DNA from 2 places in the Comamonas sp. CMM03 genome. Region 1 is predicted to be linked to the other one. Evidence: riboswitches for the same ligand, from Rfam matches in the RefSeq annotation. Region 1 holds a riboswitch; the other holds the start of a gene.
The links. A riboswitch is a leader RNA that binds a small molecule or an ion and turns the genes downstream of it on or off. The one in region 1 is predicted to bind S-adenosylhomocysteine.
Positions count from the first base shown of each region.

Region 2: it holds a riboswitch for S-adenosylhomocysteine, as region 1 does, so the genes downstream of both, metH (methionine synthase) here and ahcY (adenosylhomocysteinase) in region 1, are expected to answer to the same signal.

Region 1 is NZ_JAHUXB010000002.1:803,458-806,867, reverse strand. It holds gene KW830_RS10530 (sensor histidine kinase KdpD) at 1-618, shown strand, start outside; gene KW830_RS10525 (response regulator) at 654-1,361, shown strand; S-adenosyl-L-homocysteine riboswitch at 1,388-1,486, shown strand; gene ahcY (adenosylhomocysteinase) at 1,562-2,992, shown strand; gene KW830_RS21470 (methyl-accepting chemotaxis protein) at 3,148-3,410, shown strand, end outside.
Region 2 is NZ_JAHUXB010000003.1:347,063-350,472, reverse strand. It holds gene metH (methionine synthase) at 1-1,647, opposite strand, end outside; S-adenosyl-L-homocysteine riboswitch at 1,683-1,786, opposite strand; gene KW830_RS12235 (VIT family protein) at 1,831-2,598, opposite strand; gene KW830_RS12230 (PACE efflux transporter) at 2,820-3,341, opposite strand.

The DNA of each region.
Region 1 (3,410 bases):
GCCCAAGCCGCACTGCCCCATGCGCCGCAGGGCCCGGTGCACAGCATGCTGGTGCAGATCCGCAACCAGGCACAGGCCCTGCAGCAGCTGGTGGACAACCTGCTGGCCATGGCGCGCCTGCAGCAAGGTGGCGTGCACCTGAAGCGCGAGTGGCTACCAGTGGATGAACTGGTGGGCAGCGCCCTGGCGCAGATGCGCGAGCGCCTGGCTGGGCATGTGCTGCACACGGCGCTGCCGACCGGTCTGCCCTTGCTGGAGCTCGACGCCGTGCTGATGGAGCGCGTGCTGGTCAATCTGCTGGACAACGCCATCAAGTACACCCCCGCAGGTACGGCGATCACCGTGGCGGCGGGTGTGGAGGGCGGAGACTGTGTGCTCAGCGTGCAGGACGCAGGCCCGGGCCTGCCCGCCCACCTGTCGGCGCAGCAACTGTTCGAGCCCTTTACCCGCGGGCAGTCGGAGAGCGCTGTGTTTGGCATGGGGCTGGGGCTGGCTTTGGCGTTGCGCATTGTGCAAGCCCATGGCGGCCGTCTGGAGGTGGAAGCGGCGGAGCCCGGGCCGGGAGCGGTCTTCCGCGTGCGCCTGCCTGTGCCCGAGCAGCCATCCATGGACGATTGAGCCGACAATCCCGTGCACCACCCGCAAACCCGAACATGACGACCGTCGCTCCCCGCATTCTGCTGATCGAAGACGATGCCAGCATCCGCCGCTTTGTGCGTCTGGCGCTGGAGGACGAAGGCTGGCAGGTCTTCGAAGCCGAGACCGCCAAGCGCGGCCTGATCGAGGCCGCCAGCCGCCAGCCCGATGCCGTGGTGCTGGACCTGGGGCTGCCCGATGCCGATGGCAAGACCGTGATTGCCGAGCTGCGCGGCTGGAGTCTGTTGCCGATTCTGGTGCTGTCCGCCCGCGAGCGGGAAGAGGAGAAGGTGGCGGCACTGGATGCCGGTGCGGATGACTACCTGACCAAGCCTTTTGGCGTGCCCGAGCTGCTGGCGCGCCTGCGTGCGATGCTGCGGCGCCGCCAGCAGGCGTCGGCCACCGACAAGCCCGGCACCAGTGCACGCTTTGGCAGCGTGACCGTGGACCTGGCAGCGCACGATGTGGTGCGCGACGGGGTGCCGGTCCACCTGACCCCCATCGAGTTCCGCCTGCTGGCGGCCCTGGTTGCCGGCCATGGCAAGGTGCTGACGCACCGGCAGTTGCTGCTGCAGGTCTGGGGAGCGGAATACCTGGACCGGCCCCACTATCTGCGCGTGCACATGGCCAATCTGCGGCAGAAGCTGGAGCAGGACCCTGCGCAGCCCGCTCACCTGGTGACCGAGCTGCAAGTCGGGTATCGGCTGGTCGGTCTGGCGGCTTGACCGGTCAGTGCCCGTATAATCCCAGCTCATCCGAGGAGCGTTGCAGCGTTCCCCAGTCCCGCCACCCGCGGGGCGTCAGCGGGGCGTGAGGCTCGGATTTCATCCCGCAACGACGCTCACCCACGCTTTCTGTGCGGTGAGACGGTATTTTTCCCCTCTGCTTCAGAACGTGGTTTTTCATTCAATTTTTGGAGAAAACCATGAACGCTGCTGTTCGCTTCAACCCTGCCGATTCGGCCATCACCGACATTTCCCTGGCTGCCTGGGGCCGCAAGGAAATCAAGATTGCCGAAACCGAGATGCCCGGCCTGATGGCCGTGCGCGAGGAATTCGCTGCAGCCCAGCCGCTGAAGGGTGCGCGCATCACCGGTTCGCTGCACATGACGATCCAGACGGCCGTGCTGATCGAGACCTTGACCGCTCTGGGCGCACAGGTGCGCTGGGCGTCGTGCAACATCTTCTCGACCCAGGACCATGCAGCGGCGGCCATCGCTGAAACCGGCGTGCCGGTGTTCGCCATCAAGGGCGAATCGCTGAAGGACTACTGGGATTACACCCACAGCATCTTCGAGTTCGGCGCTGCCGGCACCGACAACGAAGGCCCCAACATGATCCTGGACGATGGCGGCGATGCCACCATGCTGATGCACCTGGGCAAGAAGGCCGAGAAGGACCTGTCCGTGCTGGCCAACCCCGGTTCGGAAGAAGAGAAGATCGTCTTCGCCGCCATCAAGGCCAAACTGGCCGTGGATCCCACCTGGTACAGCCGCAAGTCGGCCCAGATCCTGGGTGTGACCGAAGAAACCACCACCGGCGTGCACCGCCTGAACGAAATGTCGGCCAACGGCAGCCTGCTGTTCCGTGCCATCAACGTGAACGACTCGGTCACCAAGTCCAAGTTCGACAACCTGTACGGCTGCCGCGAGTCGCTGGTGGACGGTATCAAGCGCGCCACCGACGTGATGATCGCCGGCAAGGTGGCCGTGGTGGCCGGCTACGGCGACGTGGGCAAGGGCTGCGCCCAGGCCCTGTCCGCGCTGCGCGCCCAGGTGTGGGTGACCGAGATCGACCCGATCAACGCCCTGCAGGCCTCGATGGAAGGCTACAAGGTCGTGACCATGGAATATGCCGCCGACAAGTGCGACATCTTCGTGACCACCACCGGCAACAAGGACATCATCCGCCACGAGCACATGCTGGCGATGAAGGATGAGGCCATCGTCTGCAACATCGGTCACTTCGACAACGAAATCGACGTCGCGTCGATCGAGAAGTACGAGTGGGAAGAAATCAAGCCCCAGGTCGACCACATCACCTTCCCGGACGGCAAGAAGATCATCCTGCTGGCCAAGGGCCGTCTGGTGAACCTGGGCTGCGCCACCGGCCACCCCAGCTTCGTGATGTCCAACTCCTTCGCCAACCAGACCCTGGCCCAGATCGAGCTGTTCACCCGCCCCGACGCCTACGAAGTCGGCAAGGTCTATGTGCTGCCCAAGGTGCTGGACGAGAAGGTGGCACGCCTGCACCTGAAGAAGGTCGGTGCCCAGCTGACCGAGCTGACCGAAGCCCAGGCCGCCTACATCGGCGTGAAGAAGGAAGGCCCTTACAAGCCTGAAACCTACCGTTATTGATGGGCGGAGGCCGTGGCAGCCGTTGGCTGCCACGGTGCATGACCTGCGGGCTTGACTTCAGCTTGCCATGCGAATGCCGAAATCATGGGTGCAAGGCCCCGTACACAGGAGGCCGATTCATTTTCGGATCGCATACAACAAGGAGAAGCCAGGTCATGAGAGGTTTGTTTCAGCCCGCTGTGGCATTGATGTCGCGTTTGCGACTGGGTCCCAAATTCCTGTTGGCGGGCATTCCGCTGTTGCTGATGCTGGGGCTGGTGGGTGCCATGGCGGTGCAGCGCTACCAGGCGCGGGTGCAGGCACTGGAGGCCAAGCGTGCCGCGGTGGCGCTGATGGCCGATCTGGTGGAGTGGAACCAGGTGCTGATCGAAAGCCGCCGGGTGGCCATCACCGGCCAGGCCGGCGATGCGGCGCTGAT
Region 2 (3,410 bases), on a different contig from region 1:
ATCGGGCACATAGACCACCGGGCCTTCGTAGTTGGGCGCAATCTTCACGGCCGTGTGCACGCGCGAGCAGGTGGCGCCGCCGATCAGCAGCGGAATCTTCTTGATGCGGAAGTAGTCGTCCTTGTGCATTTCGCCCGCGACGTACTGCATCTCTTCCAGGCTGGGGGTGATCAGGCCGGACAGACCGATGATGTCCGCACCTTCGGCCTTGGCACGGGCCAGGATCTCATGGCAGGGCACCATCACGCCCATGTTGATGACTTCGAAGTTGTTGCACTGGAGCACCACGGTGACGATGTTCTTGCCGATGTCGTGCACATCGCCCTTGACGGTGGCGATGACGATCTTGCCCTTGCTCGACACATCCAGGCCTGCGGCTTCCTGCTGGCGCTTTTCCTCTTCGATGTAGGGCACCAGGTGGGCCACGGCCTGCTTCATCACGCGGGCGGACTTGACGACCTGGGGCAGGAACATCTTGCCCGCGCCGAACAGGTCGCCCACCACGTTCATGCCGTCCATCAACGGCCCTTCGATCACGTGCAGCGGGCGGCCGCCGCCCTGCACCACGATCGCCTGGTAGGCCTCTTCCGTGTCTTCGGTGATGAAGTCGGTGATGCCGTGCACCAGGGCGTGCGACAGGCGTTCGCTGACGGTGCGGGGGTGCTCGGCCGTGCCGCGCCATTCCAGCTTCTTGCTGTCGTCCTTGGCGTTGCCCTTGGCCTGGTCTGCGATCTCCAGCAGACGCTCGGCCGCATCGGGGCGGCGGTTCAGCACCACATCTTCCACGCGCTCGCGCAGTTGGGGTTCCAGGTCGTCGTACACGCCGACCATGCCGGCGTTGACGATGCCCATGTCCATGCCGGCCGCAATCGCATGGTACAGGAACACGGTGTGGATGGCTTCGCGCACCGGGTCGTTGCCGCGGAACGAGAACGACACGTTGGACACGCCGCCGGACACCTTGGCACCGGGCAGGTTCTGCTTGATCCAGCGCGTGGCTTCGATGAAATCGACGCCGTAGTTGTTGTGCTCTTCGATGCCGGTGGCCACGGCAAAGATGTTCGGGTCGAAGATGATGTCTTCGGGCGGGAAGCCGACCTCATCGACCAGCAGGCGGTAGGCGCGCTCGCAGATTTCGATCTTGCGTTCGTAGGTGTCGGCCTGGCCTTTCTCGTCAAAGGCCATCACCACGGCGGCCGCGCCATAGCGCTTGACCAGCTTGGCGTGCTTCTTGAATTCCTCCACACCTTCCTTCATGGAAATGGAGTTGACGATGCCCTTGCCCTGCAGGCAGCGCAGGCCGGCCTCGATCACCTCCCACTTGGAGCTGTCCACCATCACCGGTACTTTGGCGATGTCGGGCTCAGAGGCAATCAGGTTCAGGAAGCGCACCATGGCCGCCTTGCTGTCCAGCATGGCCTCGTCCATGTTCACGTCGATCACCTGTGCGCCGTTTTCCACCTGCTGGCGGGCCACGGCCAGGGCTTCTTCGTACTGCTCGTTCAGGATCAGGCGTGCAAACGCCTTGGAGCCGGTGACGTTGGTGCGCTCACCCACGTTGACGAACAGCGTGTCCTCGCCGATGAACACGGGCTCCAGGCCCGACAGGCGCATGGGAGGAATAGAGACGGGGACAGCAGCAGACATCGCACTCACCTGTGTGAAAACAATTGGGGATACAAAACAGGTGAGCGCCGTTGCATGCGGCAGGGCCGCAGCCTGCCGGGGCCCCAAGCCTGACGGGCGGGTTGGCATCAACCGGGCCGCTGCAGCGCTCCTTGGGGCGAAGCCTGTGATTTTACGGCGTGCAGCGCCGCCGTGCCTGCGGGGCTATAGCTGGGCGCCCACCACCCGGCCGATGGCATAGGTCACCCCCATGGCCAGCAGGCCGCCTGCCACATTGCGCAGGGCAGCTGGCAGGCGGGGGGCTCCGCCCAGGTGCGCCGATGCCACGCCGGTCGCTACCAGCGCCAGCAGCACGGCCACGGCCGTCCAGGTCACGGCCCAGGTCGAGGGAGACAGCAGCACCGTCAGCAACGGCACCAGCGCCCCCACGGCAAACGACACGGCCGAGGCCCACGCCGCATGCCAGGGGTTGGTGTACTGGCCGGGCTGTATGCCCAGCTCCAGCTCCGCATGGGCGGCCAGGGCGTCGTGCTGCGTCATCTCCAGCGCAGCCTGGTGGGCGGTGGCGGGCTGCAGGCCCTTGCGCTGCAGCATGGCGGCCAGCTCGCGCAGCTCGGCCTCGGGCAGGGCCGCCAGCTCGGCTTTTTCCTGGTGCACGGCTGCCTTTTCGGTATCACGCTGGGTGCTGACGGAGACGTATTCGCCCGCCGCCATCGACAACGCGCCCGCCACCAGCCCGGCCACACCGGCCGCCAGCAGGGCGGAAAAGCTGGCATCGGCACCGGCCACGCCGAGCACCAGGCCGGCGGTGGACAGTACACCGTCATTGGCGCCCAGCACGGCCGCGCGCAGCCAGTTCAGCCGGCTGGACAAGGCCGCACCATGGCTGCGGTCCTGCACCGTATGTGGCGGACTGGCAGAGGCGTGGGCTGTTGCGGAAGACGATGGCGACGAAGAAGGCGATGGCTGCACGGCAGACTCCTGGCACAGGCGGCATCCCCCGGACGGTGACGCCGCACCTGCCTGACATTGTGCAGCGCCGTGCCGCGGAATGCCGGGATGCAGGGGTGTATGCGCAACGCGCGTCGCAAAAAAAGCCCGCTGCCATGTAGCGGGCTTTTTTGGATTTTGGAGAGGGGCTTGCCGCGCCGGGTACAGCGGCTGCGGCTGTAGCCGCCCTGCAGGCGCGGCGGTCAGCTGGCAGCGACCGGCTGCGCCTGGGCCGAGGCCGGCAGGCCAAAAATGCGGTCAAAGCACCAGTTGAAGACAAAGGTGTAGACCATGAAGAACACCAGCAGACCGGCTTCCATCACCACAGCCTGCCACAGCGTGATCTCGAACCACCAGGCCATCAGCGGGATCAGCATGGCGGCGATACCGCCTTCAAAGCCCACGGCATGCACGATGCGGCGCAGCAGGGAACGGCCCTTGCGGCTCTGGCGCAACTCCCAGCGCTCGAACAGCCAGTTGAACGTGAGGTTCCACAGGATGGCGATGGAGGAAGCCACCACGGCCATCACCCCGGAGGCGCCCGAATCCTGGCCTGTGGCCATGAACAGCAGGCTGGAGACAATGATGGCGATCAGCTCATACAGGCCGACAAACACCACGCGGCGCCTGGCCCCTTGCAGGCCGGTGGCACGGGCAGGGGTGGCGGTTACGGGAGAAACAGACGAAGCAGAGGAAGAGGCAGAGAGAGAACTTGCGGATGCCATCGCAGAGACGGGTTTCGACATGCTGCGCAGTGTATGTTTTGAAAACTGAAGAAGAAAGTCAGCTTCTTT